Regions from separate parts of the Arthrobacter tumbae genome, predicted to be linked through region 3. Evidence: riboswitches for the same ligand, from Rfam matches in the RefSeq annotation. Region 3 holds a riboswitch; each other region holds the start of a gene.
What was found. Region 3 has a riboswitch for S-adenosylmethionine ahead of JOD47_RS07225 (bifunctional o-acetylhomoserine/o-acetylserine sulfhydrylase). Riboswitches for the same ligand answer to the same signal wherever they lie in the genome.

Region 1: linked by a shared signal. The riboswitch ahead of JOD47_RS04365 (rhodanese-like domain-containing protein) and the one ahead of JOD47_RS07225 (bifunctional o-acetylhomoserine/o-acetylserine sulfhydrylase) in region 3 are both predicted to bind S-adenosylmethionine.
Region 2: linked by a shared signal. The riboswitch ahead of metX (homoserine O-acetyltransferase MetX) and the one ahead of JOD47_RS07225 (bifunctional o-acetylhomoserine/o-acetylserine sulfhydrylase) in region 3 are both predicted to bind S-adenosylmethionine.

The regions. Positions count from the first base shown of each region.
Region 1 covers NZ_JAFBCC010000001.1:913,027-916,823, forward strand. Annotated here, with positions in the region: gene JOD47_RS04350 (chorismate-binding protein) at 1-249, shown strand, start outside; gene JOD47_RS04355 (hypothetical protein) at 349-633, shown strand; gene JOD47_RS04360 (aminodeoxychorismate lyase) at 658-1,512, shown strand; SAM riboswitch class IV at 1,770-1,895, shown strand; gene JOD47_RS04365 (rhodanese-like domain-containing protein) at 1,902-2,393, shown strand; gene JOD47_RS04370 (O-succinylhomoserine sulfhydrylase) at 2,482-3,690, shown strand.
Region 2 covers NZ_JAFBCC010000001.1:2,964,871-2,968,667, reverse strand. Annotated here, with positions in the region: gene metX (homoserine O-acetyltransferase MetX) at 1-1,013, opposite strand, end outside; SAM riboswitch class IV at 1,031-1,163, opposite strand; gene JOD47_RS14020 (VOC family protein) at 1,535-2,176, shown strand; gene JOD47_RS14015 (CPBP family intramembrane glutamic endopeptidase) at 2,269-3,057, opposite strand; gene hutI (imidazolonepropionase) at 3,178-3,797, opposite strand, start outside.
Region 3 covers NZ_JAFBCC010000001.1:1,511,948-1,515,744, forward strand. Annotated here, with positions in the region: gene JOD47_RS07220 (PHP domain-containing protein) at 1-539, shown strand, start outside; gene JOD47_RS07225 (bifunctional o-acetylhomoserine/o-acetylserine sulfhydrylase) at 547-1,872, opposite strand; SAM riboswitch class IV at 1,916-2,031, opposite strand; gene aceE (pyruvate dehydrogenase (acetyl-transferring), homodimeric type) at 2,169-3,797, opposite strand, start outside.

The DNA.
Region 1 (3,797 bases), 600 kb from region 3:
GACCGGCTGGAGGAAAGACCCCGCGGCATCTATGCCGGTGCCGCCGGCTACTTCTCCCTCGATGGGGCGGCGGACCTCGCCGTCGTCATCCGCACCCTCCTGATGGAGGACGACGACGGCGGCACCCGCCTCACGCTGGGGGTGGGCGGCGCGATCACTGCGGATTCCGACCCCGCCGAGGAGTGGGACGAGGTCCGGACAAAAGCGTTCGGGGTGCTGTCCGCGCTGGGCTCGTCCTTTCCCGACTGACTCTCCAATCAAGCCGGCACACGGGCGGGGGCCTTTCGTCCGATCAGGGTCTGTGGAAGCATGGGACGCCCGAGGAAAGTGCAACGAAGGAGAACAGTCATGACTAGCTCCAACGATGAAAACACGCCCAACCTGGACGACGTCCAGGAGCCGGATAACGAGTTCCTCCCCAACCGCATCCATCAGGGCCATGCGGGGCAGCCCGAACGCCTCGATGACGATGCCCTGGCGGCCGCAACGGAGCAGGAACGGGTCGACGCCGGGCTCATCGACTACGCACCAGGCCAGGTTCCGGACGCCACCGATCCCCTGCCGCCGGAAGCTTCCGACGAAGCAGACTTCGCACAGCGCGGGCTGAATGAGGAAAGTGACACGAGCTCCTGACGCTCCGGTCACTATGCTGATCGCATGAGTGTTCTGGTGTTCCTCGACTCCGCCTGTCCCGATGGCCGCATCGCTGACGCAGCACAGCCGCAGCTGATGGTCACCGACACCGGGATCACCCGGGGTGACGGCATCTTTGAGACCATGCTCGCCGTCAACGGCGCTCCCCGGAAACTGCAGGCACACCTCGCCCGGCTGGCGACGTCCGCCGCCGCGCTGGAACTCAACGTCCCGTCGTCGGACGCCTGGGAACGTGCCATCACCACCGCGCTTACCGAAGCCGACGACGACGGTGAACTCGTGGTCAAGCTCGTAGCCACCCGTGGCGAACCAGCCGCGGGAGCCACCGCGTGGGTCCAGGTGTCCGCCGTACCGGACGGGCTGCGCGGACAGCGGCTGTCGGTCCTCCTGCTTGACCGCGGCTACGACAGCACCGTCGCCCAGCGTGCTCCGTGGCTGCTGATGGGAGCCAAGACCCTCTCCTACGCGGTGAACATGGCGGCGGTCCGCTATGCCCGTTCGCGCGGCGCCGATGATGTCATCTTCACCTCGTCCGACGGCAAGGTCCTCGAGGGCCCGACGTCGACCGTCCTGATCGCGCGGGTAATCGACGGGGTCAAGCACCTCATCACGCCGCAGCTGGAGAGCGGAATCCTGCCCGGCACCTCCCAGGGCGCACTGTTTACCGCTGCGAGCGAGGCTGGCTGGGAGTTGGGTTACGGTCCGCTGGTGCCACCAGACCTGTTCGTCTCTGACGGCGTCTGGCTGATCTCGAGCGTGCGTCTGCTCGCCGAGGTCGGGTCCATCGACGGAACGCCGGTGACGGTCTCGCCGGAGCTGACCGACGAATTGAGCGGTCTCGTGGAGTCCGTCTCCTAGCTCGACCGCAAACGCGCCGGCCTCCCAGTTCGACCGCAAACGCGCCTGTTTCCCAGCTCGACGGCAAACGCGCCGGGAATCGGCAGGATCGTGGGGACGTCCCCACGAATCTGGCACGCACCGGCACCTTTGGCCCACGAACCTGCCACGCACCGGCACCTTTGGCCCATGCCCGCAGCTCAGAGCGCCGCAGGCGTTACCGCACGTTACGGCCCAGCGTGGCAGCCGTACCATCGCCGGTGCTACGTTCATTCCGGAGTAACGAGCGCCAGTGCCAAGCCCTGACTTGCTGGCCGGCAACCCTCTTTCACGGCGGGGTGCCTCAGGTGACTACTCGGCACAACGATCAGGTTCCATGATCACCAGCGTGCACAGCGTGAGGAGACACAGTGACATCGCATTCCACCCCCCATTCCCGGACACAGTCCCGGCCCGTCGGCGGTTACGCCGGCGACATCACTCCCCGTGATGCCGTTGAGCGCGTCAGCAAGGGCGCCGTACTCGTGGATGTGCGCACGGTTGAGGAGTGGCAGGCAGTCGGCGTCCCCGACCTCACCGACGCCGGGACCGTACCTCTCTTCCTCGAGTGGAACCGCTCCGACGGCACCCGCAACGTCTCTTTCCTCAACCAGCTGAACGGCCTCAAGGGCCGTGAGCTGCTTTTCCTGTGCCGCTCGGGCGTCCGCTCCGTGGCCGCAGCGCAGAACGCAACCGCTGCCGGTCACACTGCGTACAACGTGCTGCACGGCTTCGAGGCCGACGGCGGCTGGCGCTCCAGCGGCCTGGCCACCACAGTGCATACCGAAACCACGCATTCAGAGACCACAGGACCGACCGGCGCTGCCCTGCCGGCAGCGGACCGTGACGACGCCGGTGAGTGAGCCCGCGCCCGTGAGTGAGCCCGCGCCGTCGTCGTTCTCTCCGGCGGCGAGCCGTGAGCCCGTCGCCGGCAACGGCGGCTACCCCCGGATCCAACGCCCGGACGACGACGTCGCCGCCTGGTCCTCCGACACCCTTGCGGTGCGTGGCGGGCTGGCACGGTCCAACTTCGAGGAGACGTCCGAGGCACTCTTTCTGAACTCGGGCTTCGTGTATTCCTCCGCTGCGGCGGCGGAGGCGGCCTTCACCGGCGAGGTGGACCGGTTTGTGTACTCCCGGTACGGGAACCCGACTGTCGCCATGTTCCAGGAACGACTCCGCCTGCTCGAGGGAGCGGAGGCGTGTTTCGCCACCGCCAGCGGCATGTCCGCCGTCTTCACCGCACTCGGTGCACTCCTCGCGGCCGGTGACCGGGTAGTTGCCTCCCGCAGCCTGTTCGGCTCCTGCTTTGTCATCCTGAACGAGGTCCTGCCCCGCTGGGGCGTGGAGACAGTCTTCGTGGACGGCTGGGACCTGAGCCAGTGGGAGGAAGCGCTGAGCGTTCCCACCACCGCGGTGTTCTTCGAATCGCCGTCCAATCCCATGCAGGAGATCGTCGACATCCGGGCGGTCGTCGAGCTCGGCCATGCCGCCGGGGCGCAGGTCGTCGTCGACAATGTCTTCGCCACACCGCTGCTGCAGCGGTGTACGGAACTGGGTGCCGACGTCGTCGTCTATTCCGGCACCAAACACATGGATGGGCAGGGGCGGGTGCTGGGCGGCGCAATCCTCGGCCGCAGGAACTTCATCGAGGGTCCAGTGAAGGCGCTCATGCGCCACACCGGGCCAGCGCTGTCCTCATTCAATGCATGGACCCTGCTCAAGGGACTGGAAACGCTTTCGCTGCGGGTCAACCACTCCTCGTCCTCGGCGCTGACCCTGGCCCGCTGGCTGGAAACCCAACCGGCAGTAAACTGGGTGCGCTACCCGCTGCTCGAATCCCACCCGCAGTTTGATCTCGCTGCCGCCCAGATGACAGCAGGCGGCACCGTGGTGACGTTTGAACTGGACGCACCCGAGGGGAAGGCGAAGGAGCGCGCCTTCGCGCTGCTCGATGCGCTGAGCATCATCGATATCTCCAATAACCTGGGCGATTCGAAGACGCTGATCACCCACCCGGCCACCACCACGCACCGTGCGATGGGTCCCGGAGGGCGCGCGGCGATCGGCTTGTCCGACGGCGTGATCCGGCTCTCGGTGGGCCTTGAGGACGTGACCGATCTGCAGACGGACCTCGCACGGGCGCTCGCCTCCGCCTGAAGCTGTGACTCACCTGTGAGTTCGTCCGCAGATTGAACCATCAGGGGTGGTTCGTGCGTCTTTCCAGCAGAGGGGTCGAGTGGCCACTCCCATCCCCCGGGTGTCCA
Region 2 (3,797 bases), 1.5 Mb from region 3:
GCCAGTTCAGCGGACTGACGCGGCCAGTAGAGGCGGTCGGAATCCACAGCGGCGATAAAGAACTCGGCCGTGGTGTCAGCGAGCGCAGAGCTGAGACTGCCACGGTCACGGGCAACGTCGTGGCTCATCAACGCTTCGGTGAGGATGACGTAGCTGTTGGCATCGAACCGGCGGACCAGCTTTTCCGCCTGATGATCCAGGTAGCTCTCCACCTGGTACCGGCCGCGCCCGCCCGGCACCGCAGAACCGAATGGCTCCTCCACACCTTGCGCTGCCCGGCCGAACCGGTGCACGAGTTCAGCCTCCGAACGGTACGTGATGTGCGCGATGCGCCGGGCAAGGCCCAGCCCATCCTCGGGACCGGCGCTTCCGTAGTAGTCGCCCCCGGTGAACCGCGGATCGAGGCGGATGGCCTGCACCTGCGTCTGCGCGAAGGCGATCTGCTCCGCCGTGCTCGCCGCCCCGCACGCAATGACAGCGCACCGCTGCACCCGCCGGGGATAAGTGACGGCCCACTCCAGCGCCCGCGCGCCTCCCATCGACCCGCCCAGCACCGAGTGCCAGGAGGAAATGCCGAGCAGGTCTGCGAGCAGGGCCTCGGCGCGGACGGAATCGCGGATGGTGACAAAGGGGAACCGTGAACCCCACGGCAGCCCATTTGGGTCAAGCGATGCCGGCCCCGTGGACCCGTAACAGCCGCCCAGCATATTGATGGACACCACAAAGTAGCGGTCCGTGTCGATTGTCCTGCCCGGACCCACCAGCCCGTCCCACCAACCATCCTCGGCGGACTCACCGCGCGCTACATGCGAACTGCCGGTGAGCGCGTGCTCGATGAGCACCGCGTTGGAGGCATCGGCATTGAGCGTGCCCCATGTCTCGTAGGCAAGGACGACGTCAGGCAGATTCCCGCCCGTTTCCAGCGCCAGCGGGCCGATCCGGAGCCGCTGCACGACGACGCCGTCAACAATCTCCGCTTCCGGCTGCGGAACCGCTGTGGTGATGCCTGTCAAAACCCTGCCGCCTTACTGAATCGCGCTTGCTCCTGCACACTGCGTGCAGGGCCTGGTCGTCACCCGGGGCACCCCGCCGCGAGGGAGGGTTGCCGGACAGCAAGCCGGGGCTGATGGCGGGCAGAACCCGCCGCACTGTCACTCGTTACCTCGTTCAAGCAAACCCGACCAGCCCGGGTGAGAGCAACTATTGTGACGTGCGGTGAAAGTCGGCCGGCGCTCACGAGGGCGGGCGGCGAAACGATGACCCGGCGCCCGAAGGCCGGCGCTCACGATGGCCGGCACCGCCAAAGATGCTTGAGTGGGGCCGCTCTCGTCTATGGGAAAACGGTCGGCCCCACTCAAGGGGGAGGCCCAGTGGGCGTCCCGGGCAGGAAGCTCCGGCGGTCTCGGAACCGGGCTACCTGTCAGAAGCAACTATCCGGCTCTGACCTTGGGTTTTGCTTGTGGCACCCGCCACCTGAATGTGACTTAGGTAACCCTTAGTCGAGGCGTCCATCACAAAGTGCCAAAATGGGGCCATGCGCCTGGATCATGTGTCTTATGCCTGCGAACCCGACGGTCTGACTGCTACTGCGGAACGGATTGCCGACGCCCTCGGTGTTGAATTCGTCAAGGGTGGAGTACACCCGCGGTTTGGTACCCGCAACATGATTGTCCCGTTGGTCAATGGCCAGTACCTCGAGGTCGTCGAAGTCCTCGACCATCCCGCATCGGACAAGGCTCCGTTCGGCCAGGCTGTGCGGGCACGGTCCGAGGCAGGCGGCGGCTGGATGGGCTGGTGTGTTGCCGTTGATGACCTCGCACCGTTCGAGGATCGCCTTGGCCGCAGTGCCGTTCCCGGGAACCGCAAGTTCCCCGACGGGCAGGAGCTGACCTGGCAGCAGATCGGCATCAAGGGCCTCATCGCTGACCCCCAGGTCCCCTACATGATTCGCTGGGACGACGGCACGGAATCCCTTCACCCGTCCCACGCTCGGGCCGCGTCAGCGCGCCTCAGCGCACTGACCATCGCCGGGTCCGCTGAACGCGTCACGGAATGGCTCGGCACTCCCGTCAGCCACCCCCTGGATGACGTCGACGTCGAGTGGATCGCTCCCAACGGCACGCCCGGCATCATGTCAGTAGCGTTCGAAACGCCGAAGGGTGCAGTCCGGATCTAGTGCGGGACTTTCGCGGGACTGGTTCGCAGGCTCCCGAAACCGGTCGCAGCGCTAGGTCCCGATGCGGCTAGCTCACGACGCCGATCGCGGCGCTAGTTCCCAATGCCGATGGCCGGGCCGAAGATCGCGAAGCCCACAAAGCCGGCAATATCGAGCAGCGCGTGGGCTATGACCAGCGGCATCACCCGCTTGGTACGCGTGTAGGCGTAGCCGAAGATAAGGCCCATGATTACGTTGCCGATGAACGGGCCGATCCCCTGGTACAGGTGGTAGCTCCCGCGCAGGAGCGCCGAAACCACAATGATCACCGGAACCGACCAGCCCAGTTCCCGGAGCCGCTCAAAAAGGTAGCCCACCACAATCACCTCTTCGAGCACCGCATGGCGGACGGCCGAAAGCACCAGTACCGGCAGCGTCCACCAGTAGGTGTCAAGCGCCGTCGGGATGATCGCAGTGGTGAGTCCCAACGCCCGGCCTGCGGCGTACACCCCTAGTGTTCCCACACCGATCACCGCGGCGAGCCCCACACCCAGGCCAAAGTCGACCTTCGGCTTGCTGAAGGTGAAGCCGATGCGGCGGAACGCCGACTTACCCGGCTCGGTGAGCAGGAAGAGCACAAGCACCACGGGAACCAGCGCAAAAAAGATGTTCAGCAATTGGTAGGTGAGGTCGAAGTACTGCCGGTCGTCCAGAACCGGATTGAGCCGGGTGGTCTGGGCGGACAGGGGCGCGCGGGTCAGCTTGTCGATCAGCTCCACCACGGCGTAGACCCCAGCCTGGCCCAGGGACAGGCCAAGGACAATCAGGATCTCCGCTTTGAGGCGTTTCCTGCCGGCGGTTGACGACAACGACGACGGCTGGCTGGTTTTGGCGGTTGGCATGCCTTCATGGTGCCGTACGCTTCGGTGCTTGCCAAAGCGTACAAAAACGGTTCCCCGGGTAGTTTTTGTCGCCTACTTGCTGTTCCGAGCATCGTAAAACAGCAGCTAGGCGACAAAAACTCAACGGACCCGCTGGCCGTCGCGCCACACGGCATGCGTCAGGTGCATCCCCGGACGGTAGGCGAGATGGGTCGCTGACGGTGCGTCCAGCAGCTGCAGGTCAGCCCGGTGTCCGACTGCGAGCGAACCCACGGCCAGCCGGCCACCGTCGTCGGTTGTCTGCTCGCGGTGGAGGGCAAGCGCACCGCCGTAGGTTGCCGCACGGACGGCTTCGGCAACCGTCAGTCCCATCTGCAGCACGGCCGTGGCCACGCAGAACGCCATGGACGTGGTGTAGGACGTTCCGGGGTTGCAGTTCGAGGCAAGCGCGATGGGTACACCGGCATCGAGAAGCTGACGGGCGGGCGCGAGGGGTTGCCGTGTGGACAGATCGCACGCGGGCAGGCATGTTGCCACCGTCCCCCGACTACCGGAATCACCCTCCCAGCCGGACCACGAACCGGCAAGCGCATCAAGGTCCGACGACGTCAGGTAGTTCACGTGATCGACGCTGGCCGCTGCCTCCTCCACAGCAAGCCGCACACCCTCCCCCGGTCCCAGCTGGTTGCCGTGGACCCGGAGTCCCAGACCCGCATCCCGGCACGCGCGGAGCACTTCCCGGCTCTGGTCGGGTGTGAACG
Region 3 (3,797 bases):
TCAACGACGACGACGGCGGCAACGGCTTCCGCCTCCTGAAGGGCATCGAGGTGGACATCCTCGAAGACGGAACACTGGATCAGTCGCTGCAGATGCTCGACCGGTTGGACATCGTCGTCGCCAGTGTCCACTCCAAGCTGCGCTCCGACCGCCGGACCATGACCGCGCGCATGCTGGGCGGCATCCGCGACCCGCACACCAACGTCTTGGGCCACTGCACCGGGCGCCTCGTCCAGGGCTCGCGCGGCCAGCGGCCGCAATCAGAGTTCGACGCCGAAAAGGTGTTCACCGCCTGCGCCGAACACAACGTAGCGGTGGAGATCAATTCACGCCCCGAGCGGCAGGACCCGCCGGATGACCTGATCCAGCTGGCGTTGGACACCGGGTGTCTCTTCAGCATCGACAGCGATGCCCACGCCCCCGGTCAGCTCGATTTCCTTCAGTACGGCGCGGAGCGCGCCGAAGCAAACGGCGTGCCCGCGGACCGCATCATTACGACGTGGCCGCTGGACAAACTGCTCGCCTGGGCGCGCTCCTGAAAGGAGCCTAAACTCCTGCCGCTTCCTTGGCTGCCCTGAAGCCGGCTTCAAGGTCCGCCAGGATGTCGTCGACGTGTTCAATTCCCACTGAGAGCCGCACGAGGCCAGGGGTGACACCGGCGATGACCTGCTGTTCCGGGGAGAGCTGGCTGTGGGTGGTCGACGCCGGGTGGATCACCAGCGAACGGACGTCACCGAGGTTGGCCACATGTGAGTGCAGTTCAAGGGCATCCACGAAGCGCTTGCCGGCCTCCGCGCCCCCGGCCAGGTTGAAGGAAACGATGGCACCGATCCCCTTGCGGCCGTACTTTCGGCCGCGCTCGTACCAGGCGCTCGAGGGCAGTCCGGCATAGGCGACCGACTCGACGTCCTCACGTGCTTCCAGCCACCGGGCTACCTCCGTGGCGTTGGAGACGTGCCGCTCCATGCGTAGGCTCAGGGTTTCCAGGCCCTGGGCAATCAGGAAGGCGTTGAACGGGGACACCGCGGAGCCGAGATCCCGCAGCAACTGAACCCTGGCCTTGAGGATGTAGGACAGGTTGGCCCCAAGGGCACCGTCGGCACCCAGGTCCCGCGCGTACACCAGACCGTTGTATGTCGGGTCCGGCGTGTTGAAGCCGGGGAACCGGCTGGGATCCTTGGCGAAGTCGAACCTACCGGAATCGACGATTACGCCGGCGATCGCGGTGCCGTGGCCGCCCAGGTACTTGGTGGCCGAATGGACAACGATGTCCGCACCCCACTCCAGGGGTCGGATCAGGTAAGGCGTGGCAAGGGTGTTGTCCACGATCAGGGGCACACCGGCGTCGTGCGCGGTTCGGGACACTCCTTCAATGTCGAGCACGTCCTGCCGCGGGTTGGAAACCACCTCCGCGAAGAAGAGCTTGGTGTTGGGCTGCACAGCGTCCCGCCACTGCTCCAGATTGTCCGGATCCTCCACAAACGTGACGGAAATGCCGAACTTCTTCAGCGTATGGGCGAGCAGGTTGTAGGTGCCGCCGTACAGGCTGGGGCTGGCAACCACGTGGTCACCCGCCTCGGCGACGTTCAGGATGGCGAAGGTCTCCGCCGCCTGGCCGGAGCTGAGCAGCAGCGCGCCCAGTCCGCCTTCCAGGCTGGCGATCCGCTGCTCCACCGCATCCTGCGTGGGGTTTCCGATTCGCGTGTAGATGGGAGCCAGCTCGGCAAGGGCAAACCGGTTGGCGGCGCTTTCGGCGCTGGGGAAGACGAACGACGTGGTCTGGTAGATCGGCAGGGCACGGGCACCCGTGGTGCTGTCCGGTTCCTGTCCGGCGTGAATCTGGCGGGTTTCGAAAGACCATTGGTTGGACATTCAAGGCTCCTTTGGCATGGGCCCGGCATGGTGGGAGCACCGCGGGCCGCGCTTGCCGTCCGGCTGGTGCCGGGCGGCCAGGTCTTCACCCGGAGCACCCCACCGCAGCTGGAGGGTTGCTGGCCAGCAAGCCGGGGCTTCGCGCTGGCACTCATGACCGTGGCCAGTGTAGGCGCAGGAGTATTCCCCCGGCACGAACATGACGTTCCATGTAATCCACGGGTTGAGTTGCTGAAGTTTTTGTCGCCTAGTTGCAGTTAAAAGTGGTTCTAGGTCGCAACTAGGCGACAAAAACGTCAGGGGAGGGTGAGGAGCGCGTACTTCTCCATTGCCTGGCGTGGGGCGTCGGCGTCGACCTCTCCCCGCTTCGCGAGGAGCTGAAGAGTGCGTACGACGACGGAGTGGGAGTCGATCTTGAAGTACCGCCTGGCTGCGGCGCGCGTGTCGGAGAAGCCGAACCCGTCCGCTCCGAGCGTGGCGAAATCCTGCGGCAGGAACTGGCGGATCTGGTCCGGAACGGCCTTCATATAGTCGGTAACGGCCACGATTGGTCCCGGCGCTTCACCCAGCTGCTGGGTGACGAAGGGAACGCGGGCCTCAGCGCCGGGATTGAGGAATGCTTCCTCCTCGGCGGCGAGTGCGTCGCGTCGCAGCTCGGTCCACGAGGTCACCGACCACACGTCAGCCGAGACCCCCCAGTGATCCGTCAGGAGCTCCTGCGCCTCGAGCGCCCAGGGCACTGCTACGCCTGAGGCGAGGATCTGCGCCTTCGGCCGGCCGCCGTCGTCGTCGTCGTTGCCTGGTTTCAGCCGGTAGAGGCCGCGCACCACCGCGTCGGCATCCAACTCCTCGGGCAGCGGCGGCTGGATGATGGGCTCGTTGTAGACGGTCAGGTAGTACATGACATTCGGATCTGTGGAATCCGGGCCATACATGCGTTCCAGCCCCGCGCGCATAATGATGCCCAGCTCATACCCGTAGGCAGGGTCGTAGGTGACAACGGCTGGATTGGTGGAAGCGAGAATGGGTGAGTGTCCGTCGGCGTGCTGGAGGCCTTCGCCGGTGAGCGTGGTGCGGCCGGCGGTGGCACCGATGATGAAACCGCGGGTCATCTGGTCACCGGCAGCCCAGAAGGAGTCGCCGGTGCGCTGAAATCCGAACATCGAGTAGAACACGTAGATCGGGATCAACGGTTCACCGTGAGTGGCGTACGCCGTTCCGGCGGCCGTGAAGGCGGCCACGGCACCGGCCTCATTGATCCCCGGGTGCAGGATCTGGCCCTGGATCGATTCCTTGTAGGCGAGGACCAGTTCGCGGTCTACCGAAAGGTAGTTCTGGCCCTCCGGATTGTAGATCTTCGCTGTCGGGAAGAACGCGTCCATGCCAAAGGTCCGCGATTCATCCGGCACGATGGGCACGATCCGCGACCCTAGCCCCTTGTCCCGCATGAGGTCTTTCAGGAGCCTGACGAAGGCCATCGTGGTGGCGGCCTGCTGCTTGCCGGAGCCGCGGTTCGCGACCTCGTAGGCCTTGTCCCCCGGCAGTTCCAGGGCCGCCGCCTCGGTACGGCGCTGGGGGACAAACCCACCCAGGGCACGACGCCGGTCCAGCAAGTATTGAATCTCCCTCGCCTCAGTGCCGGGGTGGTAATAGGGAGGCGCATACGGGTCGGCCTCCAACGCCTCGTCGGTGATTGGGATGCGGAGGTGGTCCCGGAACGCCTTGAGGTCAGCGTTGGTGAGTTTCTTCATCTGGTGGGTCGCGTTACGGCCCTCGAAGTGGGTGCCCAGCCCGTAACCCTTCACCGTTTTGGCGAGGATGACGGTGGGTTTGCCCTTGAACTCGGTGGCAGCCTTGTACGCCGCGTACACCTTCCGGTAATCATGCCCGCCACGCTTGAGCCCCCACACCTGGTCATCGGTCAT